Regions from separate parts of the Streptomyces sp. A01 genome, predicted to be linked through region 2. Evidence: predicted binding sites of a transcription regulator. Region 2 holds the regulator's gene; the other holds the start of a gene.
What was found. The regulator HrcA, encoded in region 2, represses chaperone genes, less so after heat shock. The targets are predictions, from matches to a motif close to TTNGCACTCNGNNNNNCNGAGTGCNAA.
Positions count from the first base shown of each region.

Region 1 (15,933 bases), on a different contig from region 2:
GGGTCTGGTAGAGCAGGTGGTGGATGAACCACAGCACCGAGTTGGCGACGCCGTTGTACGCGGCGGTGAACACGTCCGGTTCGATGTCGAGCATCCGGACGCGCTGGCCGCCACTGTCGGCGGTGTCCAGCAGCGCCCCCGCCCGGCCGCCCACCACCGGGGGCATCGAGGCCGCGTCCGCGTCCGGTGCGTGGCCCGCGGCGGCCTGGCCGTCGCCCGCCTGCCGCAGTGCCGCCTGCCGGACCGCTTCGCGGTCGCCGTCACCGAGCGCGGCGCACACCCAGATCGCGTCCGCGTCAGCGCCGATCGCCGAGAGGCCGGAGACCAGCCCGCCGCCGCCGCGCTTCGCCGTCAGCGCGGGCAGGCCCGAACGCGGCGGTGCGTCCGGTGGCGGGCCCGACGACGCGAGGGAGTACGACACGGGGCCCCGGTTCGAGGCGACCAGCACCTTGGCGCCCCGTTCAGGGACGGCATCCCGGCCGGAAACGGCACCTCGCTCGGATTCGGCAAAGCCCTGATCGGAGTGCGCGGAGACCATGACGCGAGCTTAGCCAGTCACAGATCCGCTCAAACGTACGGCCGTGTTACGTCTCGTGGTCGCCGTCCTCACCACCCCGCCCCGCCCCTCACGCCCGAGGCACCATGCCGCCCCGCCACGGACCCGGGGACCGGCGTGACCAGCCACATCGCACCCGCGGTCGGCGACGCTCGGTCAGGGTCTCCCTCTTCGGGGTGTCCGCCGCACCATGCGTGCCCGGCATCGGGGCCCGGTCAGGGGCGCGGGGAACTGCGCGACCGGCCACGACGCACCCGCGGTCCGCGACGCGCGGACGGGGGTGAGGGGCGCGGGGAACTGCGCGACCAGCCACAACGCACCCGCGGTCCGCGACGTACGGACAGGGGCTCCCCTCGCAGCAAGATCAACAAGAACCGCCGGCCACGGCCTACGCGGCGCGGCGTTCCGCGTACTCCGGTATCTCGATCATCGGCGGCCGTTCCTCGGTGTCCACATCATGCGTACGCGGCTCAAAGCCGCCGTCCGCGCCCCGCGCGAACTGGGTCAGCCGCGGGCGTACCAAGTGGCCACGCGTCAGCCGAAGTTGGGCCGTACGGTAGATCGCGGCGGCCATCCGGCCCAGTGCCTGGCCGTCCTGGTGCCGGTGTCTGCGTACGCCCACGTCGACCTGGGCCAGGGCGTCAAGACCGACGGTGTGCAGGGAGTCCACGAGAAGGCCGAGCTCGACGCCGTAGCCGACGGGGAAAGGCAGCCGTTCCAGCAGGGAGCGCCGCGCCGCGTACTCGCCGCCGAGCGGCTGGACGAACCCCGCCAGCTGCGGCCAGTGCAGATTGAGCAGCGGGCGCGCGACCAGCTCGGTCACCCGGCCGCCCTGCCCCGGGCCGACGCGGTCCGCGCCGCCAGGGCCCTCCGGATCGCCGAGGGGCCGGTCGTACATGGCCTTCACGAACTGCGTCTCCGGGTCGGTCAGCAGCGGGCCGACGATGCCGGAGACGAACGTGGAGGAGAAGTCGCGCAGGTCCGCGTCCACGAAGCAGACGATGTCGCCGGTCGTCGCCAGCAGCGACCGCCACAGCACCTCGCCCTTCCCGGGCACGGCGGGCAGCCGGGGCAGCAGGCTGTCGCGGTGCACCACCCGCGCGCCCGCCGCCTCGGCCACGGCGGCCGTGCGGTCGGTGGAGCCGGAGTCGAGCACCACCAGCTCATCGACGAGCGGAGCGGCGACCATCAGATCGCGCCGGATCGCCGCGACGATCGCGCCGACCGTCGCCTCCTCGTTCAGCGCGGGGAGCACGACGCTCACCGTGGTGGCGCCGGCCCGCTTCGCCGCGAGGAGCCGGCCGAGCGGACGGTCGGCAGCGGACCAGGACCGGCTGCTCAGCCAGTGCTCCACCTCTTCCAGCACCTGCGTGACTCCTTTGCCCGCCTGGAGGGCGGTCGATGGCCCGTCTCAGCGGCGGGCGGTGTTACGTTCATCTCGCGTTGCGGACGACTATCTCAACCGCCGCGACCTTCAGTTACAGTCTTGAACAACGCGGACGACCCTCGCATGCCGGGGTCATCACGCCGACAAATGCCTGGCTCCAAGGAGTCCAGCGCCATACCGCTCATCCAGAGGGGCAGAGGGAACGGCCCGTTGAAGCCCCGGCAACCCTCCCGCCGGTCTTGCCTGACCGTCGCTTGACGAACACCCGCAGTGGTGGCCCGCCAAGCCCGGTCCCATCAGGCGAGGCTCCCGGTGGGGAAGGTGCCAATTCCGTCTCGTGGCGAAGTCCGTCGCGGGGAAGATGAGGAGAAAGGGCCTCGCCTCCATGGCTGTGCAAGCCACTGAAAGCACCGCGGACACCACCGCCCCCACCCCTGCCACGACCGGCTCCGGCTCCGCGCCGGGCGCCGTGGATCTCGGCCCCGCCGCAGCGCTCTCCTGTCGCGAGTGCGGCCAGCGCTTCGGCCTCGGCCCGATCTTCGCGTGCGAGGAGTGTTTCGGGCCGCTTGAGGTCGCGTACGACCTGCCCAGCGGCGACCCCGAGGCGCTGCGCCAGCGCATCGAGGCAGGACCGAACAGCATCTGGCGGTACGCGCCGCTGCTGCCGGTGCCCGCCGACGTCGCGGACAAGCCGAACCTGAACCCCGGTCTCACCAAGCTCGTCAAGGCCGACCGTCTCGCCGGGGAACTGGGCGTCACCGGCGGTCTGTACGTCAAGGACGACTCCGGGAACCCCACCCACTCCTTCAAGGACCGGGTCGTGGCCATCGCCGTCGAGGCGGCTCGCGCCTTCGGCTTCACCACCCTGTCCTGCTCGTCGACCGGCAACCTGGCGGGCGCGGTCGGAGCCGCGGCCGCCCGTTCCGGCTTCCGCTCCTGCGTGTTCATCCCGCACGACCTGGAGGCGGGCAAGGTCGTCATGGCCGCCGTCTACGGCGGTGAGCTGGTCGGCATCGAGGGCACGTACGACGACGTCAACCGCTTCTGCAGCGAGCTGATCGGCGACCCGGCCGGTGAGGGCTGGGGCTTCGTCAACGTCAACCTCCGGCCGTACTACGGCGAGGGCTCGAAGACGCTCGCCTACGAGATCTGTGAGCAGCTCGGCTGGGAGATCCCGGACCAGATCGTCATCCCGATCGCCTCGGGATCGCAGCTCACGAAGATCGACAAGGGGCTGAAGGAGCTGATCAAGCTCGGCCTCGTCGAGGACAAGCCGTACCGGATCTTCGGCGCGCAGGCCGAGGGCTGCTCGCCGGTCTCCCGGGCCTTCAAGGACGGCCACGACGTCGTACGGCCCGTGAAGCCCGACACCATCGCCAAGTCGCTGGCCATCGGCAACCCGGCCGACGGCCCGTACGTGCTGGACATCGCGCGCCGCACCGGCGGGGCGGTCGAGGACGTCAACGACGAGCAGGTCGTCGACGCGATCAAGCTGCTGGCCCGCACGGAGGGGATCTTCGCTGAGACCGCGGGCGGGGTCACCGTCGGCGTGACGAAGAAGCTCATCGAGAACGGGCAGCTCGACCCGGCCCTGACGACCGTCGTCCTCAACACCGGCGACGGCCTCAAGACCCTGGACGCGGTGGCGCCGACGACGGGCCCCTCCGCGATCATCCGCCCCACCCTTGACTCGTTCCGAGAGGCTGGCCTCGCATGAGCGTCAACGTTCGCATCCCGACCATCCTGCGCACCTACACCGGCGGCAAGGCCGAGGTGAGCGCCGAGGGTGCGACCCTCGGCGCGGTGCTCGCCGACCTGGAGAAGAACCACCAGGGCATCGCGGCGCGCGTGCTCGATGACCAGGGAAAGCTGCGCCGCTTCGTCAATGTGTACGTCAATGACGACGACGTGCGCTTTGCCGAAGGACTGGAGACGGCCACCCCGGACGGCGCGGACATTTCGATCATTCCGGCGGTAGCCGGAGGCTGACAGCTCGAATTCGCCATTGTGGCGAGAATTGCCCCGTCCGCTTATAAGTGGACGGGGCAATTCCGTATTGGGAACCGCGATACAGTTGGGGCGATCCCCCTCCGGCCCCTCCTCACGCGTGTGCCGACCGCATATGAGAACCCGTCAAAATGTGCGTGAAGTGTGTGTATGTTTTGTCGGGTAGATCCCGTTATGTCTGGCCCGAGTTGCCCGTAACTGGATGGAATTACCCACCTATCGCCGATCGGCCATGCCCAGAATTCTCGTCCGATTGACCTGTTGCTCTGGGCATCTGGCCAGATACATTCAGCGGCGGTCGACGCGTTCCGGCGCACGCCCTCCGGGGTTCCTTCTGCCGAAAGCAGGGGATTCTCAGAGGGTGAGGTCTGACCCGGGTCCGCGGAGTGCGGTCCTGCGCAAGGGCCAGCAATAGGGGAGTTAGGAATGGCTCAGGGCACCGTCAAGTGGTTCAACGCGGAGAAGGGGTACGGCTTCATCGCGGTCGACGGTGGTGCGGACGTGTTCGTCCACTACAGCGCGATCCAGATGGACGGTTACCGCACCCTTGAGGAAGGCCAGCGAGTGGAGTTCGAGATCTCGCAGGGTCAGAAGGGGCCGCAGGCGGACATGGTCCGCGTGGCCGGCTGAGCGCCGACCGACTGCAGCGCGAAGAAGGGCCCGCATCCCCGGCTGGGGGGTGTGGGCCCTTCGCGTGCGCCGGGTGCGTGCGCCACGCGCCCGCGACCTCCAGTGCGTCACCCCGCCCGTGGGGGCTGGTCGCGGGCCGAGGGCCGGCCGGGGTCCGTTCCCGCTCGTTGCAGGTGCGTACGGCGAAACGTTCCGCGTCGTCCGTGGAGACCGCCGATGCCGTCGCCGGGGCGTCGGACGGGTGCCGTTCACCCCGAACGAGACCCCGGAGCCGCTTGCACTCGATGGGGTCGAGTGCTAATCATTGGCGTTAGCACTCTGATGTCGAGAGTGACAGCAGGACCGGGTCGGTGAGGCCCGCAGGCCGGGCGGGGCAAGGAACCGCGCGGCAGGCTGGCCGTCCGTCGCGGGCGCCGTGCGCGGTCCGGAGTATCCACCCTCCCCCAGCCTCCGGCCGGGGGGACCCCCAGTCCTGGGAGGACCACTTCACATGGCCAAGATCATCGCGTTCGACGAGGAGGCACGGCGCGGTCTCGAGCGCGGGATGAACCAGCTCGCCGACGCCGTCAAGGTCACCCTCGGCCCCAAGGGCCGCAACGTCGTCCTCGAGAAGAAGTGGGGCGCCCCCACGATCACCAACGATGGTGTTTCCATCGCCAAGGAGATCGAACTCGAAGACCCGTACGAGAAGATCGGCGCTGAGCTGGTCAAGGAGGTCGCCAAGAAGACGGACGACGTCGCCGGTGACGGCACGACGACCGCGACCGTCCTGGCCCAGGCGCTGGTCAAGGAGGGTCTGCGCAACGTCGCCGCGGGCGCCAACCCGATGGCCCTCAAGCGTGGCATCGAGAAGGCCGTCGAGGCCGTCTCCGCGCAGCTGCTTGAGCAGGCCAAGGATGTGGAGACCAAGGAGCAGATCGCTTCGACCGCCTCCATCTCCGCCGCCGACACCCAGATCGGCGAGCTCATCGCCGAGGCGATGGACAAGGTCGGCAAGGAAGGCGTCATCACCGTCGAGGAGTCGCAGACCTTCGGTCTTGAGCTTGAGCTCACCGAGGGCATGCGCTTCGACAAGGGCTACATCTCCGCGTACTTCGCGACGGACATGGAGCGTATGGAGGCGTCCCTGGACGACCCGTACATCCTGATCGTCAACTCGAAGATCTCCAGCGTGAAGGACCTCCTTCCGCTGCTGGAGAAGGTCATGCAGTCCGGCAAGCCGCTGCTGATCATCGCTGAGGACGTCGAGGGCGAGGCCCTGTCGACCCTGGTCGTCAACAAGATCCGTGGCACCTTCAAGTCCGTCGCCGTCAAGGCTCCGGGCTTCGGTGACCGCCGCAAGGCCATGCTCGGCGACATCTCCATCCTCACCGGTGGCACTGTCATCTCCGAGGAGGTCGGCCTCAAGCTGGAGAACGCGGGCATCGACCTGCTGGGCCGTGCCCGCAAGGTCGTCATCACCAAGGACGAGACGACCATCGTCGACGGTGCCGGCGACAGCGAGCAGGTCCAGGGCCGCGTCAACCAGATCCGTGCCGAGATCGAGAACTCGGACTCGGACTACGACCGCGAGAAGCTCCAGGAGCGCCTGGCGAAGCTGGCCGGCGGCGTGGCCGTCATCAAGGCCGGTGCCGCCACCGAGGTCGAGCTCAAGGAGCGCAAGCACCGCATCGAGGACGCGGTGCGCAACGCCAAGGCCGCCGTCGAAGAGGGCATCGTCGCCGGTGGTGGCGTGGCCCTGATTCAGGCTTCCTCGGTCTTCGAGAAGCTTGAGCTCGAAGGTGACGAGGCCACCGGTGCCCAGGCCGTGCGCCTGGCCCTGGAGGCCCCGCTGAAGCAGATCGCGGTCAACGCCGGCCTTGAGGGCGGCGTCGTTGTGGAGAAGGTGCGCAACCTGACCCCGGGTCACGGCCTCAACGCCGCGACCGGCGAGTACGTCGACCTGGTCGCCGAGGGCATCATCGACCCGGCGAAGGTCACGCGTTCCGCCCTGCAGAACGCCGCGTCGATCGCCGCGCTGTTCCTCACCACCGAGGCCGTCATCGCCGACAAGCCTGAGAAGGCTTCTGCGGCGGGCGCTCCGGGCGGCATGCCGGGCGGTGACATGGACTTCTGATCCGGCCCCCTGGGCGTCTCCTCGCCGCAGGCTGGTGAGGAGGACGGATCGGCTGTTCCCGTCTCGTACGGACCGAGGGCGGCACCCCTTTCGCGGGGGTGCCGCCCTCGGGCGTTTTACGGGGATGCGAGCGGGCGTTCTACGGGGATGCGAGCCTCGGCTGCCCGCGTTCCCGAGCCACCTCCGGCGCCCCGCGTCCGCGGCCTTCCCGGGGCTCTCTGGCCGCCCCGGGGCGCGGTTCCGCGCCCTTGCCGCAAGCTCCTGTGGCGCGCCGGGTGTACCGGCCGCGCCGCCCTCGCGCTCGCCCTCGCTCGTACGCACATGTTTGCGTTCGCGTCGATGCGGACTGCCGGCGGCGACTACCGGATCGGGCTTCGACTCCGGGCTTCTGGTGGTCCGGGCTTCGGGTCCGGGCGTCTGGCGGGCGGTCGCGTGCCTACGCCGCCTATGCGGCTACGCGGTGCCCGCCGCGCGGAGAGCGGCGCGCAGATGGCCGTGCGCGTCGGCGAGGAGCCGACCGGCGGTCGGCCCGTCCACGTCGGCGAGGAGGGTGAGGATCGCGTCCTTCACCTCGCCGTTCGTGGCGAGCAGCGCCTCCTCGATCGCCGCGTCCGACGCCCCGGTGGCGAGCGCGACGATGCGGCGGGAGCGGGCGCGCAGCTTCTCGTTCGAGGCGCGGACGTCCACCATGAGGTTTCCGTAGGTCTTGCCGAGCCGGATCATGGTGATCGTCGAGATCATGTTGAGCACGAGCTTCTGTGCCGTGCCCGCCTTGAGCCGGGTGGAGCCCGTGAGCAGTTCCGGGCCGACGACGACCTCGATGCCGTGGTCGGCGGCCGCGGCGAGCGCCGAGCCCGCGTTGCAGGAGAGGCCGACCGTCAGCGCACCCCGCGTACGGGCGTGCTCGACGGCGCCCACGGCGTACGGGGTGCGCCCGGAGGCGGAGACGCCGACGACGGTGTCCCGCGCGGTGACGTGCAGCGCGTCGAGGTCGGCGGCGGCCAGCTCCTTGCTGTCCTCGGCCCCCTCGATGGACGTCACCAGCGCGGACGGGCCGCCCGCGATGAGGCCGACGACCTCGTCGGGGCTGGTGTTGAAGGTGGGCGGGCACTCGCTCGCGTCGAGCACTCCGAGGCGGCCCGCGGTGCCCGCGCCCGCGTAGACCAGCCGCCCGCCACGGGCCATCCGCTCGGCCACGCCGTCGATCGCGGCGGCGATGGCGGGGAGCTGGGCGGCCACGGCGGCGGGGACGGTGGCGTCCTCACCGTTCATGATGCGGGCGATCGCGAGAGTGTCGAGCTGGTCGATCTCCGCGAGCTCGGGGCGGAACGCCTCGGTGGTGAGGGTGTCGAGTTGGGCGCGTAGCTGACCGTCGTCGGCGCTGGAGTTCATGGCGGCAGAGACTCTTTCTGGGCGGGTGCGGGTGCGGGTGCGGGTGCGGACGTGGTGCGGGGAGAAGCTCGGGGCGCGCGCGGTGTGACAGGGCGCGGGCGGATCGATGACCGCTTCAGCCGGCACGCACGGCGCGGTGCGGTGCGGCACGGGCGACATGGCACGGTACGAGCGACATGGGAGGGCACGGTCACCGGTCTGTCCGCCTCCGCGCCCGTGTCCCTGCCGGTCCCTGCCCGTATCCCTGCCCGTGTGCCTGCCTGCGTGCCTGCCTGTGTCCCCGGCGGCGGATCACGCACGCGCGGCGGAGCGAGTCACGTACGCGGTCAGCCGGGCCGGGGGCCATGAAGACGGGTCAGCGGTTGTGGCGGGGCGGGTTGTGCCGGTGCGCGAGCGCTTCGTACGAGGCCGACAGCGCCGGGGCGGCGGTCTCGTAGGTGCGCTGGGCGACGCCTATGAACAGGCAGTCCACGACCAGCAGCTGGCTCGTACGGCTGGACATCGCCGCCGGGCGCAGCTCGCTCTCCCGCGCGGTGGAGGTGGTCAGGATGAGGTCGGCGTACTGCGAGATCTCGCCGTCCGGGCGGCCGGTGATCGCGACGGTCGTCGCGCCCCGGTCGAAGGCGGTGCGCAGCGGCTCGATGACATCGGTGGTGCGACCCGAGTGGGTGATCGCGATGGCGACATCTCCGGGGCCCAGCTGGACGGCGTTGGTGATCGCCAGATGCGGGTCCACGTGCGCGTGCGCGATCAGGCCGATGCGCAGCAGCTTCTGTACGAGGTCCTGGCCGACGAGGCTGGAGGCGCCGACGCCGTACACATCGACGCGGCGTGCGGTGGCGAGCGCGGCCACGGCCGCTTCCAGCTGGCTGGTGTCGAGGGCGGCGGCAGTGTCGGCCAGGCACTGCTGCTCTTCCTGGGCGAGCTTGGCCACGACATCGGCGATGGGGTCGTCGACGGCGATGTCGGCGGTCACGGCGGGCGCGCGGCCCGCCGCCTGCTGGGCGGCGACGGCGGCGAGCGCGAGCCGCAGGTCGCGGTAGCCCGGATAGCCGAGGAGACGCGAGGTGCGGACGACGGTGGCTTCGCTGGTGCCGGTGCGTTCGGCGAGCCCGGTGACGGTGAGCGCGGCGCAGCCCGCGGGATCACCGGCCACGGTCTCGGCCACCCGCTGCATGGAGCGGGTCATGGAGGGGGCCAGGGTGCGGACCTTGGCCGCGAGGGCGGCGGGGGCCGGGGGTGCGGCGGCGCCGGGGGCCTTGAAAGTTTCCTTCAGCTGGCTGCTCACGGCTGAAAGATATTTTCACAAAGTGGCGGGCGTCAACCCTCGGTGGGCCTGACAATGGATGTCATGGAGCTCGAACAGATTCTGCACATGGCACGGGCGCTCGTGCTCGCCGATCTGTCGGCCGGGGACGTCGCGCGGCCGGATGTGGTCTCTCTTGTCGAGGACGCCGTCGCACACCGGCGGTGGTGGGTCGAGCAGTGGCCGGAGGGCGCCGAGTTCGTGGCGGGGCTGGTGGCGCAGGACGTACAGGACGCGCTGCTCGAACGCTACGGGCGGTGGCCGCTGTGTCCCATCTGTGTGGGGGAGACCGAGCCGCACGCGCTCGGCGTGGAGCCGGAGCTCGGCCCCGACCCGCACTGGGTGTGCACGAAGACCTCGGTCTCGGTGGCACGGGTGGGGACGCTGGAGGCGGTGCTCTCGGCTGAGGGGGCGCACGGCGCGCACGGCGCCAATGGCCCCGAAAGTGAGCGCTGATGGCCCTCTATATCGATCCGCCGGTCTGGCCCGGACACGGCCGTATGTGGTCCCACCTGATCAGCGACTCCTCCTACCAGGAGCTGCACGATTTCGCCGAGCGCGTCGGCGCCCCGCGCCGGGCCTTCGACCGCGACCACTACGACGTGCCGTCTTCGAGCTACGCGACGGCCGTCGAGCTCGGCGCGATCGAGGTCGGCAGCAAGGAACTGGTGCGGCGGCTGACGGCGGCCGGGCTGCGCCGCCCGAAGCGCGGCACGAACGGCACGGACAGCGCCGAGGCCGAGTGGGGCTCGTTCGGCGACGACAGCCTGGGCGAGCCGGGCACGGCGGGCGGCCCCGTCCCGTAGCGGCTGCGCGCCGGCTAGGAGGGGCCGCCCGCCCCTCACCGCAGCCGCAGCCGAGCTCCAGGACCGAGGGGGCCAGGACCGAGAGGTCCCGAGCCGATGGGCCAGTCGACTGACCAGCCGACAGGTCAGGAGGCCGGGCCGGTCGTCACCGTGGCCTCGTGCGGGCGCGGGTCCGCGGGCGCGTGGTCCTCGCCGGGCGCCGAGGAGGCCACGACGCGGGAAGCCGACAGGCCGGGGGCGCCTCCCTCGGCCTGGGTGCGCTGGTGCAGCCGGGAGGCGACCGCCGTCGTCGCCACAGCGGCCGCCGCGAGTCCGGCAGCCGTCCACGCGACCGCCGGGTAGCCCCAGCCCGCGCCGATGACCAGGCCGCCGAGCCAGGGGCCGAGGGTGTTGCCGATATTGAAGGCGGAGGTCGTGGTCGCGCCCGCCAGGGTCGGCGCCGCGTTGGCCACGTTGAACATGCGGGCGTTGAGCGCGGGCGCCGTGGTGAAGGCTGTCACGCCGAGCAGCAGCGCCAGCGTCACCGCCGCGAACGCGTACTGCGCGGTCAGGGCCAGCAGGGTGAGCACCACGGTGGAGGCGATGATGCCGCCGTAGATGGTGCCGAAGAGATGCGCGTCGGCGATCCGGCCGCCGATGGCCGTACCGATCAGGGCGCCCACGCCGAACAGTCCGAGGACCGTCGGCACCCAGCTCTCCTTCATGCCCGCTGTGTCCGTCAGCAGCGGCGCGAGATAGGAGAAGAGGGCGAAGACGGCCGCGCCGTTGAGGGCCGTGGTGATGAGCGCGAGCCAGACTTGCCGGTCGCGGTAGATGAGCAGTTCCGTGCGGAGCGAGGGCCGGTCGGCGCCGGTGGCCGGCTTGGTGCGCGGTACGAGGGTGATGACGCCGATGAGGCCGAGCACGGAGAGCCCCGCGACCGCCCAGAAAGCGGACCGCCAGCCCGCGTGCTGCCCGAGGAACGCACCGGCGGGTACGCCCGCGATGTTCGCGACGCTCAGCCCGCCGACCATGACGGCCATCGCGCGGGCGCGCGCGTTGAGCGGCACGAGCGAGACAGCCACCGCGGCGCCGACCGCCCAGAACCCGGCGCACGCGAGCGCGCTGATGACGCGGGAAGCGAACAGCATCTCGTACGAGGGCGCGACGGCGCCCGCCACCTGTCCGAGCCCGAAGATGGCGAGCAGCGCGATCAGCGTCGTACGGCGGGGCAGCCGGAGCGTCGCCGCGGCGAGTACGGGGGCGCCGACGACCATGCCGACGGCGAAGGCGGAGACGAGGAGTCCGGCCTTGGGTATGGAGACGCCCATGTCGCGCGCGAGCGGTTGGAGCAGCCCGGACAGCATGAACTCAGAAGTGCCGAGCGCGAATACGGACAAACCGAGCACGTATACGGCGATGGGCATACGGGTGGGCGCGGCTTGCTGGTCGGGCGAGGTGGGCGAAACAGGTGGGGCGGGAGTGGGGGATAGGGCAGTTGAGTCAGGGGGGACGGGCATGACAGGTATAAACACCCCGTGCGGAACTGACATTCCCCAGGCCATGGCCTACGGGCCGGGCCGGGCCCGGCCCCGGCTGCGGACCGATCTCTCTCCCCCCGTACGCGGCCGGAGCCCGGTATCGCTCGCTGACCGGGCCCGGCCGACCGCGAAGAGGGTTCAGGGGCTACCCGCCGAGCAGATCGAGTTCGGTGGTGAGGTTGCGCCGTGCGGCGCGTTCCCAGCGGTCGTACCCGGTGGGGGTCCTGAACAGCCGGTCCAGTCTCAGGAGTTGCCGTAGGACGTCGGCGCGTCCGGCCCGGAAGGCGTCGTCGGGGACGAAGGTGTACTCGTCGCGCACGGCGGCCGCGTACGCCGCGTACTCCTGTGGCCCTCCGGCCAGCACGGCCAGGTCCGCATCGCACAACACCGCACCGTTGGCGTCGTCTTCGTCCGGGTGGTGGCTGACGGTCAGCAGTACGAGCCGGACGGCCTCCGCCGCACGGGCCGCTGGAACGCCCGCTTCCGGCAGCGCGCGCTCGGCGAGACGCGCGCTGCGCTCCTCGTTGTTCGAACGGTCGGGCAGGTAGACGGCGTCGTGGAACCAGGCGGCGAGCCGGACGGCGTCGGGGTCGTCGGCGTGGTGAGAGAGCTCGTCGACCCGGTCAAGGACCTCGATGAGGTGATCGGTGGTGTGGTAGCGGCGCTGCGGTTCGGCCCAGCGGGCGAGCAGATTCTCACCGTACGGGTCCGGGTCGGGGTGGCGGGCGCCGTCGCGGGCGCTGTAGAGGAGATGGGCCCAGCGGGAGAGCAGTGCGCTGTGGGCCGGGTGCGGTACGGAATGTGGGCCGGACGAGTGCTGCGAAGCGGCGGACATAAGTCAATTGTGAGGTACAGCTTCCGGTGGCGACCTGCGATATGGCACTCTGTGCTACATGTCTAGACCAATTCTTGAGGTGATCGCCCTCGGCGTGGACGACGCGCGCGCCGCTGAGGACGGAGGGGCTGACCGCCTGGAACTGGTCACCGACATGGCCGCCGACGGGCTCACCCCCGCGATCGCCGCGTTCGCCGCGATCCGGGCCGCCGTCGAGATCCCGCTGCGCGTGATGCTGCGGGCCAAGGACGGCTTCGCCGCGGGCGGCGTGACCGAGGTCTCCGCCCTGTGCGCGACCGCCCGGGCGCTGCGCGCGGAGGGAGCGGAGGAATTCGTCCTCGGCTTCCTGAACGAGGCCGGCCAGCCGGACCTCGCGACCGTACGAGCCCTGGTCGAGGCCATCGAAGGCGCCCCCTGGACCTTCCACCGCGCGATCGACCGCACCCCCGACCGCGACCTGGCCCGCAAGCGCCTCGCCGGGCTGCCGGGCCTGGACACCTACCTCACGGCGGGCTCCGCGGCAGGCGTGGACGCCGGACTGCCCACCCTCCTGGCGGAAGCGTCACGCGGCGCCGCCGCCGAGCCCGGCTACGAACCCCGCATCCTGGTCGGCGGCGGCCTGCGCCTGGACCACCTCCCCGCGCTGCGCGAGGCAGGCATCGACGCCTTCCACATCGGCGGCGCGGCCCGCCCGGACGGCTGGTCGGGACCGGTGGCCGCGGCGGCGGTCAGCGAGTGGCGCGCGGCGCTGGACACCCCAGCCCGAGTGGGTTGAGCCGGCGCCGCCGCCTGCCCTGCGCGCAGCGGCTTCCGACTCCTGGGTCAGCTCAAAACCACGCCGTCACCGTCCACGCCGCCCGTCAGCTCCGCGGGCAGCGGCTGCGCGTGCACGATCGTCAGGCCCGAGACGGCGCGGGTCAGGGCGACGTACAGGCGGCGCAGGCCGGTGCGGTTGGCGGGGGTCCGGGACGTGTCCGGGAGGGGCGTCGTGGGTTCGCCGGCGACTACGGCCGCTGGTTCGTCCAGCACCACGTAGTCGTACTCAAGGCCCTTCGCGAGCGTCGCGGGGACGAGCGTGAGCCGGGCGTCCGCCGTGGTCTCCTCGCCGGGGGTCAGGTGGCTGAGCCCCGCCGCCTCCAGGGCCTGGGCCAGTGCCGGGATGCGGGCGTCCGCCGCGATCAGACCGATGGAGCCCTCGCGCTCCAGGGACTCATGGCACGCGGCGACGACCGCCGCGTCGAGCGCGGCGGTGTCCGTCGTCCCGGGCCCGGTGGTGTCCGGTTCCGTCCCCGTCGCGCCGGGCTCCGGCTCCGCCACCGGCTTGACCTGGCGGATCTCCAGCGACCCCGGTGACTCACGGACCGACGTCGCCTCCGCCAGGCCAGGGGCGATCGACGGCAGCAGCCGGGAGGCGTACGCGATGACCTCGCGCGGCACGCGGAAGCCGCGCGTCAGCTCCTCCACCCTCGCCTCCGGCTTGCCCAGGTGCGCCAGCGCCTCCGGCCAGCTGCCCGTCGACCACGGCGTCGTTCCCTGCGCCAGGTCACCGAGGACCGTCGCCGAGCCCGTCGTGCAGCGGCGGCCCACCGCGCGGTACTGCATGGGCGACAGGTCCTGCGCCTCATCCAGCACCACATGGCCGAGCGACGGCGTGCGCGCGATGAGGTCGGCGGCCTCATCGATGAGCACGGCGTCGGCCGCGGACCACTTGGCGGACTTCGGGCCGCGGGCCGGCTTCTCCCACAGCAGGGTCCGCTGCTCCTCCTCGGTCAGCACGCCCGCCGCGTGCTCGGCGAGGTACTCCGGGTCGGACAGCAGCCGCAGCACCAGCTTCCCCGGTTCCACCGGCGGCCAGATCTCCTTCACCGCCGCCTTCACGGCCGGGTTGCGCGCCACCGCGTCCTGCACCCGGTCATCAGGCGCCTCGCCGCTCCGCTCCATCCGTACGAGCACGGCGTGCGCGATCCGCTGCGGAAGGGCCGCGCGGGCCGCCCCGTAGCGGATGTCCCGCTCCAGCAACTCCGTGACCATCTCCTCCACTTCGTTGGCGGGGACCCGCCAGCGGCGCGAACCGCGCACCACCACCAGCGACTCCTTCGGCATCCGCACTCCGGCGCGCAGCGCGCGGCGCAGCACGTCGGCCATGCGCGCGTCACCCTTGACGCGGGCCCGCTCGGCGGAGTCCGTGCCGCGCGTCTCCACGTGCGCGACGAGGTCGTCGACCGTCGCCTGCTTGACCTGGAGCTCACCGAGCGCGGGCAGCACCTGCTCGATGTAGTGCAGGAAGGACCGGTTCGGGCCGACGACCAGGGTGCCGGTGCGGGCGAGCCGGTCCCGGTGCGCGTAGAGCAGGTAGGCCACCCGGTGCAGGCCCACGGCCGTCTTGCCCGTTCCGGGTGCCCCTTGCACGCATACGGTGCCGCCGATCTCGGCACGGACGATCTCGTCCTGCTCGGGCTGGATCGTCGCGACGATGTCCCGCATGGGGCCGACGCGGGGCCGCTCGATCTCGCTCTGGAGCAACTTGCTGGTCTGCGGCGCGTCGATGTCGGGGACGCCGGTGAGGGGTTCGTCCTCGTACGCCGTCAACTCGCCGCCCGTGTAACCGAAGCGCCGCCGCAGCACGACATCCATGGGGCGCTTCGGGGATGCCTGGTAGAAGGGCTGCGAGATGGGCGCGCGCCAGTCGACGACCATCGGTTCGCCGTCGGGGTCGTGGACATGGCGTCGGCCGATGTAGAACTGCTCGTTGCTGGTGGCGGAATCAGCAGAAGCAGCGGAACCGGCAGAAGGGGTGGGACTGGCGGGGCCGGTGGCGACCGGCGGGGTGGGGGTGCCTGTGGGGGTGTCTGTGGGGCTGTGCGGGTGCTCGTAGTCGAGACGGCCGAAGAACAGCGGCAGGTCCGAGAAGTCGGCGAGGGCCTTGATCCGCTGGTCGATGGTGTGCCGCAGGGCCTCCGCGTTCACCCAGTTCGCGGCGACGTCGCCGGTGTCGAGCGATTCGACGTCCACACGCATCGCGCGCAGTGCGCTCCGGGAGGCGGCCAGATGCGCGCGCTCCTGGCCGAGCGGGTCAGGTGTGGGGGGTGTGCCGGGCGGGTTCGGCGGCTGCGGTGTGCTCTCGGGGGCGGTGTGCTGGGCGTCTCGCGGTGCGGCCGACTGACGGGCAGCGTCCGGGGTGTGCTGGGCGTGCGACGGCACGGTGTTGCCTCCGGCTGTACGAGCTGTACGCGTGCGCGCGGGCATACGTCGGCGAGCGACGCGGACACGCGGCGCGAGGTGGGCGAAGGAACCGGCCGGTTGCCGTCCGGGCGGTGGCGCTCCCTGGTGGTGCGGGAGGCGGGGGAGTCCCCTGACGGTGTCCGGGGAAGGGCGAGA
Region 1 covers NZ_JBWLKN010000006.1:168,243-184,175, reverse strand. The annotation lists gene AC5P1B_RS10290 (alpha,alpha-trehalose-phosphate synthase (UDP-forming)) at 1-538, opposite strand, end outside; gene AC5P1B_RS10285 (glucosyl-3-phosphoglycerate synthase) at 945-1,922, opposite strand; SAM riboswitch class I at 2,122-2,311, shown strand; gene thrC (threonine synthase) at 2,329-3,660, shown strand; gene AC5P1B_RS10275 (ubiquitin-like small modifier protein 1) at 3,657-3,932, shown strand; gene AC5P1B_RS10270 (cold-shock protein) at 4,377-4,580, shown strand; gene groL (chaperonin GroEL) at 5,071-6,696, shown strand; gene murQ (N-acetylmuramic acid 6-phosphate etherase) at 7,150-8,088, opposite strand; gene AC5P1B_RS10255 (MurR/RpiR family transcriptional regulator) at 8,444-9,376, opposite strand; gene AC5P1B_RS10250 (DUF8819 family protein) at 9,431-9,850, shown strand; gene AC5P1B_RS10245 (DUF4031 domain-containing protein) at 9,850-10,200, shown strand; gene AC5P1B_RS10240 (Cmx/CmrA family chloramphenicol efflux MFS transporter) at 10,326-11,606, opposite strand; gene AC5P1B_RS10235 (HD domain-containing protein) at 11,866-12,555, opposite strand; gene AC5P1B_RS10230 (copper homeostasis protein CutC) at 12,614-13,330, shown strand; gene AC5P1B_RS10225 (HelD family protein) at 13,378-15,756, opposite strand.
Region 1: the regulator HrcA is predicted to act here: its motif matches at 4,855-4,881, upstream of groL (chaperonin GroEL).

Region 2 (15,933 bases):
CCGGGTCTCGACGGTGATGGCCCTGGTCAGGTCTCCGGCGGCGACGGCCGAGGTGACCTCGGCGATGGCCCGCACCTGGGTGGTCAGGTTCGAGGCGAGCTCGTTGACGTTGGTCGTCAGGCTCTTCCACGTACCGAAGACGCCCTCGACCCGGGCCTGGCCGCCCAGCTGCCCCTCGCTGCCCACCTCGCGGGCGACGCGGGTCACCTCGGAGGCGAACGAGGACAGCGTGTCCACCATGGTGTTGATGGTGGTCTTCAGCTCCAGGATCTCGCCGCGCGCCGTCACGTCGATCTTCTTGGACAGGTCGCCCTGCGCCACCGCGGTCGCGACCTGCGCGATGTTCCGGACCTGACTGGTGAGGTTGTCGGCCATGAAGTTGACGTTCTCCGTGAGGTCTTTCCAGACTCCGGAGGCGCCTCTGACCTGGGCTCGGCCGCCCAGCTGGCCCTCGGTGCCCACCTCGCGGGCCACCCGCGTCACCTCGTCGGCGAAGCCCGACAGCTGAGCGACCATCGTGTTGACGGTCATCTTCAGTTCCAGCAGTTCGCCGGTCGCCTCGACCGTCACCTGCCGGGTCAGGTCGCCGCGCGCCACCGCCGTCGTCACCAGGGCGATGTCCCGCACCTGGGCGGTGAGCCTGGCGGCCATGGTGTTGACCGCCTCCGTCGTGTCGCGCCAGTTGCCCTGGAGGCCCTGCACCTTGGCGCGCCCGCCGAGCCGCCCCTCGGTGCCGACCTCGCGGGCCACCCGGGTGACCTCGCCGGTGAACAGGGAGAGCTGGTCGACCGTGCGGTTCACGGCACGGCCCAGACGCCGCAGGTCGCCCCGTAACTGCCGGGTGCCGTCGTGGAGATCGACCCGCTGCGACAGATCCCCGCTCGCCACCGCGTCCAGCACCCGGGTGGCGTTGGTCGCCGGAATGGCCAGTGCGTCAAGGAGCGAATTGGCCGCGTGCACGTTCGTCGCCCATGACCCCTGACCAGGGCTGGAGGTCAGGCGCTCGTCGAGCCGCCCGTGCCGTACGACCTCACGGCGCACGCGGGTGAGCTCCTCGCTGAAGTGCTGGCTGCGCGCCGCGAGCCGGTTCAGGGCGGCGTTCAGCTCAGCCGTCAGTCCCTCGGGCGGCTCGGCGGGATCGGCGATCCGCACGTTGAACTCACCGTCACCCAGTGCGGCGAGCGCTGCGAGCAGCGGCCGCAGCTCGGAGACCCGCACCCAATCGCCTTCCGATGGGGGAATCGCCCCCGGTGGGGGGATCGAGGCGAGGTTGGGCGCGGTTGTGGCCGTACGTGTCGTATCCATGCTCATGGCGGCCCACTTACGTCACTCGGTGCATATGGGCGCGGTCAGTCTGTCACGCTGTCGGGGTCGGAATCGGCGCTATGCCGGAACTGATCAGGAGCCGCAGGGTCCGGGCGGTATTTTCCGTCCGGCAGAGCGGTGAGGGAAATGCGCCCGGCGCTGACGATCAGCGCGGACGCGAGCACGGGAAGGAACCCCCGTGGGAGCAAGCAGGAACGTAAGAGTCAACTCGGGCATGGAGGTGAGCCCGGGTGCGCAACCGGACGTGGGCGTGGACATGGGGTCTGGCGCGATGGTGGCCGCGAGCCGTGGCATGGGTGTAGTAGCTCGGACGGGCGCGCGCAGGGGGCTGAGCGCCGGCAGCGCGCCCCCGCGCCCCGGTGCGCGGGCAGGAGGCGCCGAGCACGACTGCCGCACCAGCCTCCCGGGGAACCTGATGGCCGCCTCCGCCGGGCGCCAGTTCGTCCGCGCCGCCCTCGCCGACTGGACGGCGCTCGGCCTGCCGGGCACCGAGCTGATGACCGAGCAGCCGGCCGACGACGCCGTGCTGTTGGTGAGCGAGCTCGTCACCAACGCCGTCGTGCACGCGGGTACCGGCGTGGAACTGCGCTGCGAGCTGGAACCCGCCGGTTCCGACATGGCGAACCCGGCGCTCTACGTCGAGGTGACCGACCATCACCCGACCCGCGTGCTGAGGGGGCAGCCTGTCACCACGGGCACCCAGTCAGCCTCCGAGCACAGGCCGGACGGCGGAGGCGACGGAGGCCCGAGAGGAAGCGCGGGCCATCTCGACGGGGCCGGCACCACGGGAACGTCACAGGACGTCAGCCTCGGAGGCGAGCGCGGCGGCAGCGGCCTGCGGCTGGTCGCCACCATCGCCGAGTCATGGGGAACGATTTACCGAAGAACCAGCAAGTCCGTATGGTTCCGGCTGCCCCTCGGCGCGCTCTCCCACGCTTCCGAGAACGCCCCAGCCGAGCCGTCGGACGACGCGTTGCCCCACCCATCAGGCCAGGGCCGCGGCACCCCGCGCGAAGCAACCGAATGCGAGGTGACCGAAGCAGGCGTCACCGAAGCAGGCGTCACCAGAGCAGACGTCACTGAGGCTGCGGGCACCGACGAAGACGCGGGCAAGCTCGCCCTCCAGCGCGACCTGCGCGTCACGGAGATCCTGGCGCCCGCCCCGCTCCGCGTGGCCCTCCGCCGCTGCGCGCCCGACTGGGTCAGCCACGGCGCGCTGTCCTTCCTCGCAGAGGCGTCCGACCTGCTGGCCGGGCAGTTCGACGAGGACAAGGTCGCCTCCCTCACCGGGCAGCTGCTCGTCCCCAGGCTCGCCGACTGGTGCGCGGTGTGGCTGGAGACCGGGGACGCGCGCCCACGGCTGGCCCGGGTCTGGCACGCGAGCGAGACCCGCATGGCGGAGCTGCGCAGCCTGGTCGAGAAGCACCCGCCCCGGATGCCCGCCGCCGTGCAGGGCCGCGCCATCGCGTGGCCGTGGCCCAGCGCCCCGTCCGCGTACGGCCCCGGCGGCGCGGCGCTCGCCTGCCGCCTGGTCGCGGGCGGCCGCGAGGTGGGCACCCTGCTGCTCGGCCGCAGCGGGCTAACCCGCATCCCGGACGAGGTCGTCGGCCTCATCGAGGACTTCGCGCGCCGGGTCGCCCTCGCGCTCGCCTCCGCCCGCCAGTACACCCGGCAGGCGACGATCAGCGAGGTGCTCCAGCGCGGACTGCTGCCGAGCGCGCTCGCCGAGATCCCCGGGATGCGGACGGCCGTCGTCTACGAACCGACCGGCGGCACCTGCGCGGGTGGCGACTTCTACGACGTCTTCCCCGCCGGGGACGGCCGCTGGTGCTTCGCGCTCGGCGATGTGTGCGGCAACGGCCCCGAGGCGGCCGTCGTGACCGGCCTGGCCCGCCCGGTGCTGCGGCTCCTCGCCCGGGAGGGGTACGGCGTCGCCGAGGTCCTCGACCGGCTCAACCGCACCCTCGCCGAGAAGGCCGTGGAGGCGGCGGCGGCGGCCGTCGCGGGCGAGGGCCCTGGCGAGTCCCGCTTCCTGTCCCTGCTGTACGGGGAGCTGGTCCCGTACGGGAACGAGCCGCGCGGACCGGGTGCGAGCGCCCCGGCGGACACCCCGGCGGACACTTCATCGGACACCTCCGGCGCGGGCGCCCCGGCGGACGCGTCCGGGGCGGACGACGAGGCGGCGACGGGCGGCGCCGTGCGCTGCACCCTGGCGAGCGCCGGGCATCCGCTGCCCCTGCTGCTGCGGCCCGACGGCGAGGTGGTGGTCCGCGCGGTCCCGCAGCTGCTGCTGGGAGTCATGGACGAGGTGCGGTACGAGAGCGAGAGCTTCGACCTGCTGCCGGGCGACTCCCTGGTGTGTGTCACGGACGGCGTCACGGAGCGCAAGTCCGGGACCATGCAGTTCGACGACGACGGCGGTCTGGCGAGGGCGCTCGCCGCGTGCGGAGGGCTGAGCGCCGAGGACATCGCCCAGCGGGTACGCCGCGCCGTCCACGCCTTCGCCGCCTCACCGCCCAACGACGACCTGGCCATGCTGGTGCTCCAGGCCCGCTAGAGCGCTGCCGCGCTGGGCCGCCGCTCGCTGCCCGGCGCCCCGTCACGCCCGGCGTGCGGCCCGGCGCCCTCCCGCCCGTGCGCCCCCAGCCCTGGGGCCCTCCCCAGCTCAGCCCTGGGCGCGCCGGTTCGTGGCCAGGAGCTCCGGCCGCGATGGCGGAGAATGGGACGTATGCCTTCCGTACTGCCCGATGGTGAGCCCATGCCCGATGACGGGGCGCTGCCCGGTCACGCCCTGGAGGGCGCGGGGACCCGGCCCCTCGGGTTCTACCTGCACGTTCCGTACTGCGCGACCCGCTGCGGATACTGCGACTTCAACACCTACACCACCAGCGAGCTGCGCGGCTCCGGCGGTGCGCTCGCCTCCCGGGACAACTACGCCGACATGGTCGTGGAGGAGATACGCCTGGCCCGCAAGGTGCTCGGGGACGACCCACGCCAGGTCGAGACGGTCTTCGTCGGCGGCGGCACCCCGACCCTGCTCGCCGCGCGCGACCTGGGGCGGATGCTCGCCGCCATCCGCGACGAGTTCGGCCTGGCGCCCGGCGCGGAGATCACCACCGAGGCGAACCCGGAGTCCGTCGACCAGCGCTACCTCGCCGAACTGCGCGAAGGCGGCTTCAACCGGGTCTCGCTCGGCATGCAGAGCGCCCGGCAGCACGTTCTGAAGGTGCTCGACCGCACCCACACCCCGGGCCGCCCAGAGCGCTGCGTCGCCCAGGCGCGTGCCGCGGGCTTCGAGCACGTCAACCTCGACCTGATCTACGGAACGCCGGGGGAGAGCGACGCGGACTGGCGGGCCAGCCTGGACGCGGCCCTGGGCGCCGAGCCGAACCACGTGTCGGCGTACGCGCTGATCGTTGAGGAGGGGACCCAGCTCGCCCGGCGCATCCGGCGCGGCGAGGTCCCGATGACCGACGACGACGTGCACGCGGACCGGTACCTGATCACCGAGGAGACGCTGTCAGGCGCGGGTTTCCGCTGGTACGAGGTCTCGAACTGGGCGACGACCGAAGCGAGCCGCTGCCGCCACAACGAGCTGTACTGGCGGGGCGCGGACTGGTGGGGCGCGGGGCCCGGCGCGCACAGCCACGTGGGCGGCGTGCGGTGGTGGAACGTGAAGCACCCCGGCGCGTACGCGCAGGCGCTCACCGAGGGCCGTTCCCCCGGCGCGGGCCGCGAGATCCTGGCCCCCGAGGACCGGCGCGTCGAACGCATCCTGCTTGAGCTGCGACTGTCCGACGGCTGCCCGCTCGACCTCCTCGCCCCGGCGGGCCTGGCAGCCTCGCGCCGCGCCCTGACGGACGGCCTGCTGGAGCCCGCCCCGTACGAGGCGGGCCGCGCCGTGCTGACGCTGCGCGGACGGCTGCTGGCGGACGCGGTGGTCAGGGATCTGGTGGACTGATCACTCGCGGGAGTGAATGCCCACGTTCGCGCTGACCCCGCGCCTACGCTGTTCCTGGGCTGCCACTAAAGAACGCGGCGGATGTGGAGGGCCACGGAGATGACCGCTGTGGATGATCACCGGATGACTGAGCTCTTCGAGAACCTGGAGGTTCCCGAGGGCGTCAAGGTGGAGCTCCTCAGGGGAGAAATCGTGATGGTGGCCGGACCGGATCTGGTCCATAACCTGATCGTGCAGGCCGTGCAGGACGAGATCCCGCGCGATCGCTGGCACCGGCTGCAGACGCAGGACATCGCGATCCCGGGTGAGGTCAGCGAGCCGCAGCCGGATCTCGTGGGTCATGGAACAGGGGGCGTTCGACGGCCCCGGTCGCCTGGTTCCGGCGCCTGCGGTCACCCTGGTCCTGGAAGTGGTCTCGAAGGCCAGCGCCCACCGGGACTACAGGCTCAAGCGCTCGGTCTACGCGGCGGGAGGCGTGCCCGCGTGTCTGATCGCCGACCCGTTCACCGCGGCATGCGTCCTGCTCACCGAGCCCGTCGGTGCAGGAGAAGAGGCCGACTACCAGGTCGAGCGCACGGTCAAGTTCGGTGATCCGGTGCCGGTCGACGTGCTGGGCATCTCGCTCGACACCAGTGGATTCCGGACCCTCGGCTGAGACGACGAAGCCGCGAGTCCCCGGCTGCCGTGCCCGGTCGGCCGGTCGGCCGGTCAACTGATCAGCCGGTCAGCCGGGTTGCGTGACAAAGTCGATCAGTTCCTCCACCCGGCCCAGCAGTGCCGGTTCCAGGTCCCGGTAAGAGCGCACCGAGCCCAGGACGCGCTGCCAGGCGGCGCCCGTGTTCTGCGGCCAGCCCAGGGAGCGGCACACGCCCGTCTTCCAGTCCTGGCCGCGCGGGACGGACGGCCAGGCCGGGATGCCGACCGAGGAGGGCTTCACCGCCTCCCAGACGTCGATGTAGGGGTGGCCGACGACGAGGGTGTCGGGATTGGTGACCTCCGCCGCGATCCGGGATTCCTTCGAGCCGGGAACCAGATGGTCGACCAGGACGCCGAGGCGGGCGTCAGGGCCGGGCGAGAAGGAGCGGACGATGGCGGGAAGGTCGTCGATGCCCTCCAGGTACTCCACGACGACCCCCTCGATGCGCAGGTCGTCGCCCCATACGCGTTCCACCAGTTCCGCGTCGTGGCGGCCCTCGACGTAGATGCGCCCGGCGCGGGCGACCCTCGCGCGCGCCCCCGGCACGGCGAGTGAGCCGGAGGCCGTACGGGCCGGTGCCGCCTGCCGGGGCTGCGTGCTCGGTCGTACGAGGGTGACGGGGCGGCCCTCCAGCAGGAAGCCGCCCGGCAGCAGGGGGAAGACCCGGTGCTTGCCGAAGCGGTCCTCCAGCGTGACGGTCGGGCCTTCGGCGGTCTTCTCGCAGCGGATCACCGCGCCGCAGAAGCCCGAGGTGACCTCTTCCACCACCAGGTCCGCCTCGGCCGCGACCTCGGGGGCGGGCTTCGACTTCTTCCACGGCGGGGTCAGATCGGGCCCGTAGTGTCTGCTGCGCATGGGCCAGACGATAGCTTCCGGGCAGTCGCCGCGGGCCCGCGGCCACGTCGTTCACCATGAGCTCCCCGCGCCGGCGGCCCCGCGGGGAAGGCCCGGCGAGCCCCCACGCGCACCGCCCGGACGCATGCGCTCCCGCGTACGCACTCACGCCGTACACATCCGCGCCGTACGCGCTCACACCGTCCCGAAGCGCTCGGCGAGTGCGTCGCGCTGCGCACGAACGAAGGCCGCGTCAACGACCGCCCCGTGCCCCGGCACATAGACCGCGTCCTCCCCGCCCAGCGCGAGCAGCCGGTCCAGCGCGGCCGGCCACTGGCTGGGGACGGCGTCCGGGCCCGCCTGCGGCGCGCCGGACTCCTCCACCAGGTCGCCGCAGAAGACCACCTCGGGCGGTCCTTGGACCAGTACGGCGAGGTCGTGCCCGGTGTGCCCGGGGCCGACGTTGGCCAGCAGGACCTGACGGCCACCGAGGTCGAGGGTGAGTTCGCCGCAGACCGAGTGCTGGGGGCAGACGAGAAGGTCGGTGGCCTCAGCCGCCGCGTCCGGCTCGACACCCTCCCGTACCGCCTCCTCGCGCAGCGCGTCCCGCTCCCGTGGCAGCAGCGCCGCGAGTCCGGCCGCCCCGTAGACCTGGACACCGGCGAAGGCGGCGGTGCCGAGGACATGGTCGAAGTGCGGGTGGGTCAGGGCCACGTGCGTGGTGCGGCGGCCGAAGAGGGCGTGGACCTGGCGCCGGATCTCGGCGCCCTCACGGAGCGTGGCCCCGGTGTCCACGACGAGCACGCCCTCGGGGCCGGCGATGGCCCCGGCCGTCGCGTCCCAGCCCGGCAGCCGTCGCCGGGCGACACCGGGCGCGAGCTGTTCCCAACCGTGCCGGTCGTCACCGTGCCGGTCGTCGGCTTCCGCACTGCTCTCCATACGGAGACGCTAGCTCGGGCTCCGGCCCCCCGCCCGGTCGGGCGGCAGGGCCGATTCCCGGCCGCTCGCGCCGTACAGACCGGGGCCGCCCTTGCCCCGATGGCGGCAGCCCGCCGTACACTGGCCCAGGGGATTTGGCACTCGGGACGGGTGAGTGCCAGGAAAAGTCCCCTGATACACGGTTTGGACTGGGAGGTGTGCGCGATGCTCAGCGAACGCAGACTTGAAGTGCTGCGCGCCATCGTCCAGGACTATGTCGGCACGGAGGAGCCCGTGGGCTCCAAGGCGCTCACCGAGCGGCACCACCTGGGCGTCTCCCCGGCTACCGTGCGTAACGACATGGCGGCGCTGGAGGATGAAGGATTCATCGCCCAGCCGCACACGAGCGCGGGCCGTATCCCCACGGACAAGGGCTACCGGCTCTTTGTGGACAAGCTCGCCGGTGTGAAGCCGCTGTCGTCGCCCGAGCGTCGCGCGATCCAGAACTTCCTGGACGGCGCGGTCGACCTGGACGACGTGGTGGGGCGCACGGTGCGGCTGCTGGCGCAGCTGACCCGGCAGGTCGCCGTCGTGCAGTATCCGTCGCTGACCCGCTCCACGGTGCGTCATGTCGAGCTGCTCTCGCTCGCCCCGGCACGCGTCATGCTCGTGTTGATCACCGATACCGGTCGCGTGGAACAGCGGATGGTGGACTGCCCGGCGCCGTTCGGTGAGACCTCGCTCGCCGACCTGCGGGCGCGGCTGAACAGCCGGGTCGTGGGGCGGCGGTTCTCTGACGTGCCGCAGCTGGTGCAGGACCTGCCGGAGTCGTTCGAGCAGGAGGACCGTGGCGCGGTCTCGACGGTGCTCGCCACCTTGCTGGAAACACTGGTCGAGGAGACGGAGGAGCGGCTGATGATCGGCGGCACCTCCAACCTGACCCGGTTCGGACACGACTTCCCCGTCATGATTCGTCCGGTGCTTGAGGCGCTGGAGGAGCAGGTCGTGCTGCTCAAGCTGCTAGGCGAGGCGAAGGATTCGGGCATGACCGTACGAATCGGTCATGAGAATGCTCACGAGGGCCTGAACTCCACATCCGTCGTCGCTGTCGGCTACGGTTCGGGCGACGAGGCAGTCGCAAAACTCGGCGTGGTCGGACCGACCCGCATGGACTACCCCGGAACGATGGGAGCGGTACGCGCAGTGGCACGTTACGTCGGACAGATCCTGGCGGAGTCGTAAGTGGCGACGGACTACTACGCCGTCCTGGGCGTGCGGCGCGATGCCTCGCAGGACGAGATCAAGAAGGCGTTCCGCAGGCTCGCACGCGAGCTGCACCCGGACGTCAACCCGGACCCGAAGACCCAAGAGCGGTTCAAGGAGATCAACGCCGCCTACGAGGTCTTGTCGGACCCGCAGAAGAAGCAGGTCTACGACCTCGGTGGCGACCCGCTGTCCAACGCGGGCGGTGGCGGCCAGGGCGGCTTCGGCGCCGGCTTCGGCAACTTCTCCGACATCATGGACGCCTTCTTCGGCACCGCGTCGCAGCGTGGACCGCGCTCGCGTACGCGGCGCGGCCAGGACGCCATGATCCGGCTCGACATCGAGCTGGACGAGGCGGCGTTCGGCACCACGAAGGAGATCCAGGTCGACACGGCCATCGTGTGCACGACCTGCACCGGCGAAGGCGCCGCGCCAGGCACCTCGGCGCAGACCTGTGACATGTGCCGTGGACGGGGAGAGGTCTCGCAGGTCACGCGGTCCTTCCTCGGCCAGGTGATGACGTCGCGGCCCTGCCCCCAGTGCCAGGGCTTCGGCACCGTGGTCCCCACCCCGTGCCCGGAGTGCGCGGGCGACGGGCGCGTACGGTCCCGCCGTACGCTCACCGTCAAGATCCCCGCAGGTGTGGACAACGGCACCCGCATCCAGCTCGCAGGCGAGGGCGAGGTCGGGCCCGGCGGCGGCCCGGCCGGCGACCTCTACGTGGAGATCCACGAGGCGCCGCACGCGGTCTTCCAGCGCCGGGGCGACGACCTGCACTGCACGGTCACCATTCCGATGACGGCGGCGTCGCTCGGCACGAAGGTGCCGCTGGAGACGCTCGACGGCGTGGAGGAGATCGACATCCGCCCGGGCACGCAGTCCGGCCAGTCGGTCCCGCTGCACCAGCGCGGCGTCACCCACCTGCGCGGCGGCGGCCGGGGCCAGCTGATCGTGCACGTCGAGGTACTGACGCCGAGCAAGCTCGACCCGGAGCAGGAAGAGCTGATGCGACGGCTCGCCAAGCTCCGCGGCGAGGAGCGGCCCACCGGCGAGTTCAAGCCGGGGCAGCAGGGGCTGTTCTCGCGGCTGAAGGATGCGTTCAACGGTCGCTGAGGCGTGGTGGTCTGCTGTTGGTCGCTGAGCTGTGGCTTGTGGGGCTCTGGTGTGTTCCGGCCGGGGGTTCGGGGGGTGTCCCCCGGGGGTTGGGGTAAGCCGGGGCAGCAGGGGTTGTTCTCGCGGCTGAAGGATGCGTTCAACGGTCGCTGAGGTATGGCCTGCGGCCGGGTTCAGCGGCTGCTGAAGTCATGCGCGTACCAGACGGTGCGGCGCCCTGTGCGCCGCACCGTTCGCGTGCGGGCGCATGGGTGCGGTGTGCCCGGCCGGGCACGGGCGAAAGGCCGCTGGGCGCGGTCGGCGGGCACCCGGCGACTGGGCGTACTGGGGGGTTACCTGTTGGCGCGACGGCCGTGACACGATGTCGCCATGTCCTCCGCGCTGACCGATCTCTACCGGTATCCGATCGTGCAGGCCCCCATGGCGGGTGGCGCCTCGCGTCCGCAGCTCGCCGCCGCCGTCAGTGCGGCCGGGGGGCTCGGCTTCCTCGCCGCCGGCTACAAGACGCCGGAGGCCATGTACGAAGAGATCAAGCATCTTCGCGGGCAGAGTGACCTGCCGTTCGGCGTCAACCTGTTCATGCCGCAGCCCGCCACGGTCGACTGGTCCGCCATCGCCGTCTACCGCGAGCAGCTCGCGGGCGAGGCCGCGTGGTACGAGACTCCGCTGGGCGACCCGGACGTCGGCTCCGACGACGCCTACGACGCGAAGCTCGCGATTCTGCTGGACGATCCGGTGCCGGTGGTCTCCTTCGCCCTCGGCTGTCCGTCCCGCGCGGTCTGTGACGCGCTCGCCAAGGTCGGTACGCGGACCATCGTGACGGTGACCTCGGCCGACGAGGCGCGCGCCGCACAGGCGGCGGGCGCCGACGCCGTGTGCGCGCAGGGCATCGAGGCGGGCGGCCACCAGAGCACGCACCGGGACGACCCGCACGCGGATGGTCCGGGCGCCGGGCTGGGACTGCTCTCCCTCATCGAGCAGGTGCGGCAGGCGGTGGCGCTGCCGGTGGTCGCCGCCGGTGGGCTGATGACCGGTGCGCAGATCGCCGCCGTGCTGGCGGCGGGCGCGAGCGCGGCCCAGCTCGGCACCGCGTTCCTCGTGTGCCCCGAGTCGGGCGCGAACGCCCTGCACAAGCGGGCCATGACCGACACGGTCTTCACCCGCACCGAGCTGACCAGGGCCTTTTCCGGGCGCCCGGCGCGCGGCCTGGTCAACAGGTTCATGCGCGAGCACGGCCCGTACGCTCCGGCCGCCTATCCCCAGCTGCACCACATCACCTCAGGGCTGCGGAAGGCGGCGGCAAAGGTCGGCGACCCGCAGGGCATGGCGCTGTGGGCGGGGCAAGGCCACCGGCTGGCCCGGGAGATGCCCGCCGGACAGCTGGTCGACGTGCTGGTCGCCGAACTCTCCACCGCGCGTGACGCGCTGGCCGCCGGTACGTGGCCGTCCCCGACCCACCAGCGTCAGGTCGGCGGAGGCGGCGCGTGACCGCCCCCGTCTTCGTCACCGACTCGCTGGCCGGTGCGGCCGTGGGCGGGACCGTCACACTGGGCGGGGCTGAGGGACGGCACGCCGTCTCCGTGCGGAGGCTGCGGGTCGGCGAGGACGTCGTACTGACCGATGGCGCGGGCAGCGGCGCGTACGGCACGGTGGCCGCCGTCGAGGGCAAGGATCAGCTGACGGTCGAGGTGGCCGGGTTGCGCGCCGAGGCCGAGCCGGTGCCCCGGATCACCGTCGTCCAGGCGCTGCCCAAGGGGGACCGCGGCGAACTGGCCGTGGAGACCATGACCGAGACCGGCGTGGACGTCGTCGTGCCGTGGTCCGCGGCGCGTTGTGTCACCCAGTGGCGGGGCGAGCGGGGTCTGAAGTCACTGGGCAAGTGGCGGGCGACGGCCCGCGAGGCGGGAAAGCAGTCCCGCAGGCTGCGCTTCCCCGAGGTCGCGGACGCGATGACCACCCGGCAGGTCGCCGGGCTGCTGGCGGGAGCCGCCTTCGCGGGCGTCCTGCACGAGGAGGGAAGCGAACCGCTGGCCGTCGCCGACCTGCCGGCGTCGGGCGAGATCGTGCTGGTCGTCGGTCCCGAAGGGGGCGTATCCCCCGAGGAGTTGGCGGCGTTCGCCGAGGCGGGCGCCAAGCCGTACCGGCTGGGCCCGACCGTCCTGCGCACCTCAACGGCGGGCACCGCGGCCACCGCACTGCTGCTGGGACGCACCGGCCGCTGGAACTGACCGACTGACCAGCTGGCCGGACGGCTGACCAACCGACCGGCCAAGTGACGTACCGACCAACTGGCCAGTCCGAGGGGCCATCCGTGGGGCAGCGGGCGAACAGGCGAGTGGCCGACACCGCACTTCCGGCCCCTGGCCGCCCATGGCACTCTGCTGTCCATGGGGGCTTCGAGTCGAATGCGAAGGCGACGAGCGCTCCTCGCGGTAAGCGCCGCAGGCGTGGCAGTCGTCACGCTGTCGGCGTGTGATCCGGTGGAGGATGGGCTCAGCGCGTCCATGGTGGCCGTGACCACCGACAAGGTGGGCACCCGTGCCCTGGAGCGGGGCGGGATCGACGTGCGCTGGATGGCCTGCACGGCGAAGGTGCGAGGTCAGCGCGACGACGGTTCCTCACCCTCGGCGAAGTCCCGGTCCAGCGGACGCGCGGACGTCAACTGCACCGGCAAGGCCGCGGGCGACCGGGAACTCTCGATCAAGGGCACCGTCACCTTCGTCCGCGAGAACCGCTGCGTACGCGGGAACCTGACCGGCAGGATCGAGGGCCGGGTGGTCTTCGAGGCGGGCCTCATCGGTGACTGCGGCGCCGAACGCCCCGCGCACCGCCCCACGCAGCGTCCGACCAGGAGCCACCAGCCGACGGCGCAGCCGCCGACCACAGCGCAGCCCAGGCCGACGGTGACCGCCACGGTCACCCCCACCCCCAGCCCGCGTCCGCCATCGACGCCACCGGTCACCGTGACGGTCACCGCGCCACCGCCCCGGCCCACCCCCGACCCGACGCCGAGCTGCGACTGCGACGACGGCGGAGGAAACGGAGACCACGGCCGCGGGGACGGCGGCCCGCACGCGACCCAGGCCGGGAGCAAGTAATCCGGCCGGGCGTAAGTGAGCTGGGGTGGGGCGTAACTGACGGCTCGGCACGCGTGCGGTGCCATGCGCGCGGCACCACGCGTTCGTGTCGCGGTCGCGGACGCGGGTGCGGACGCGTGGATGTGCGGGTGCGCGCGAGGCGTGAGCCGTCTGGCGGAGGCGCGCGCGTCAACGCCGCACTACGGAGTGCGTCGTGGCGGGAGGGAGTGAGGAGTCTCGCTGTGCGGACCGCTAGCATGCGACGTACCGAACGGACGTAGGACGTCGCAAAGGAGATGCGGGGCAATGGCGGGAGAACCGCAGGCGGACTGCCTGTTCTGCAAGATCGTGGCGGGGGATGTCCCGGCCACCGTGGTGCATGACTCCGCGACAACCATTGCCTTCCGGGACATAAACCCGCAGGCGCCCACGCATGTCCTCGTCATCCCCAAGGCGCACTACCCGGACGCCGCTTCGCTCGCCGTCGCCGAGCCGCAGATCGCCGCCGATGTGCTGCGCGCGGCGGGTGAGGTCGCCGCCGCCGAGAAGGTCGAAGGCGGTGGCTACCGCATCGTCTTCAACACCGGCTCGGGGGCGGGTCAGACCGTCTTCCACGCACACGCCCACGTCCTCGGCGGACGCGGCCTCAACTGGCCCCCCGGGTAAGTCAGTTGTCCGTACGCGAACTGGTCGTCCTGGGCACGGCGAGCCAGGTGCCGACCCGGCACCGCAACCACAATGGCTACCTGCTGCGCTGGGACGGCCAGGGAATCCTCTTCGACCCGGGCGAGGGCACCCAGCGGCAGATGCTGCGGGCGGGTGTCGCGGCGCACGACCTCAACCGGATCTGCGTCACCCACTTCCACGGTGACCATTCGCTCGGTCTGGCCGGGGTCATCCAGCGGATCAACCTCGACCAGGTGCCGCATCAGATCACGGCCCACTACCCGGCCAGCGGTCAGCACTTCTTCGAGCGGCTGCGGTACGCGACGGCTTACCGCGAGACGGTACGGCTGGTCGAAGAGCCGGTCAGCGGCGAAGGCGGAACGCTCACCAGCGGCGGCGCCGAGACCGGCACGCACGGACCCCCCACCGGCGACACCACCGGCACCACCGACAGCACCGGCGCCGCAGGCACCACCAGCGTCCCGATCAGCCCCAGCCCCTACACGCTGAGCGCCCGGCGGCTCTCGCATCCCGTCGAGTCGTACGGCTACCGCCTGGTCGAGCCGGACGGCCGTCGCATGCTGCCGGAGCGGCTGGTGGAGCGGGGTGTCACCGGCCCGCTCGTCGGCACGCTGCAACGGGAGGGCGCCGTGACGGTGGAGGGCCGCACGGTCACCCTGGAAGAGGTGAGCGAGGTGCGGCGCGGGCAGCGCTTCGCCTTCGTCATGGACACCCGGCTGTGCGAGGGGGTGCGCGCCCTGGCCGACGGGTGCGACCAGCTCGTCATCGAGTCGACGTTCCTCGACGAGGACGAACGGCTGGCGCGCGACCACGGCCATCTCACCGCCGGGCAGGCGGCCCGCGTCGCCGCTGAGGCGGGCGTGCGGCAGCTGGTCCTCACGCACTTCTCGCAGCGCTACGGCGACCCGGTCGAATTCGAGCGCCAGGCCCGGGCGGCGGGGTTCGAGGGCGAACTCACCGTCGCCCGTGACCTGATGCGGGTCCCGGTACCGAAGCGGCGCTGACGTACCTGAGCGACGCTGACGTACCTGAGCGACGCTGACGTACCGAAGCGGCGCTGACGTACGGCCAGCGCGGCGCCTCGCATCCTCACCCGCCTCCCACCGCCGCCCCGTGGGCCCCGAGCCCGACCGGAGCCCGCCCCTGCGCCGTCACAACCCCGCCGCCACGCCATCGCGGTGCAGCCGAGGAGGGCCCGACCGGCGATCGTGCACACTGGCCGCACCGGTAACGGGCACTCGCGACGGAGAGAAGTACGGCACAGTACGGCGTACGGCCAGGGAGCACACCGTGACACGACGAGACGGAGACCACAGGGCGTCCACGCCCGAGTACGCGGAGCTTTCCGGGCCGGCTGAGCCCGCCGGGCCCGCTGAGTTCGCCGGGCACCGCCCGGTGGCGGGGCTCGCGGCGAACACCGCGCTCGATCCGCTCGCCGCCGTCCGTGAGCGAGGCGACCCGGACTGCGACGTGTATCTGACCGGGCCCGTCTTCCTCGACATCATCTTCACCGGGCTCGACTCCGCGCCCGTACGCGGCACCGAGTCCTGGGCGCGCGGGATGGGCTCAAGCCCCGGTGGCGTCGCCAACATGGCCACAGCGCTCGCCAGGCTCGGCCTGCGCACCTCCGTCGCCGCGGCGTTCGGTGACGACATGTACGGCGACTACTGCCGTGACGCCCTCGACCGGGGCGAGGGCATCGACCTGTCGCTGTCCCGTACGGTCCCCGGCTGGCACTCTCCGGTCACCGTCTCCATGGCGTACGAGGGTGAGCGCACGATGGTGTCGCACGGCCACGAGGCGCCACCGACCCGGTCCGCTTCGCCGGTGGACGGGGCGTTCGACGGCGAGCCCGCGCCGGAGTGCCCGCCTCCAGCGCGTGCCTGCGTCGCCTCCCTGGTGCCAGGCAGCAGCGAGGAGTGGGTCGGGAACGCGGCCCGCCGGGGCAGCCGGGTCTTCGCCGACGTCGGCTGGGACGACACCGGTCGCTGGGACCCGGCCGACCTCGCCGGGCTTGAGCACTGCGAGGCGTTCCTCCCCAACGCGGCGGAGGCGAT
Region 2 covers NZ_JBWLKN010000011.1:27,591-43,523, forward strand. The annotation lists gene AC5P1B_RS16705 (ATP-binding protein) at 1-1,218, opposite strand, end outside; gene AC5P1B_RS16710 (SpoIIE family protein phosphatase) at 1,742-3,883, shown strand; gene hemW (radical SAM family heme chaperone HemW) at 4,055-5,287, shown strand; partial or broken gene AC5P1B_RS16720 (Uma2 family endonuclease) at 5,387-5,942, shown strand; gene AC5P1B_RS16725 (DUF3097 domain-containing protein) at 6,012-6,839, opposite strand; gene AC5P1B_RS16730 (MBL fold metallo-hydrolase) at 7,014-7,757, opposite strand; gene hrcA (heat-inducible transcriptional repressor HrcA) at 7,962-8,978, shown strand; gene dnaJ (molecular chaperone DnaJ) at 8,979-10,112, shown strand; gene AC5P1B_RS16745 (nitronate monooxygenase) at 10,482-11,600, shown strand; gene AC5P1B_RS16750 (16S rRNA (uracil(1498)-N(3))-methyltransferase) at 11,597-12,340, shown strand; gene AC5P1B_RS16755 (hypothetical protein) at 12,560-13,210, shown strand; gene AC5P1B_RS16760 (histidine triad nucleotide-binding protein) at 13,496-13,855, shown strand; gene AC5P1B_RS16765 (ribonuclease Z) at 13,861-14,880, shown strand; gene AC5P1B_RS16770 (carbohydrate kinase family protein) at 15,272-15,933, shown strand, end outside.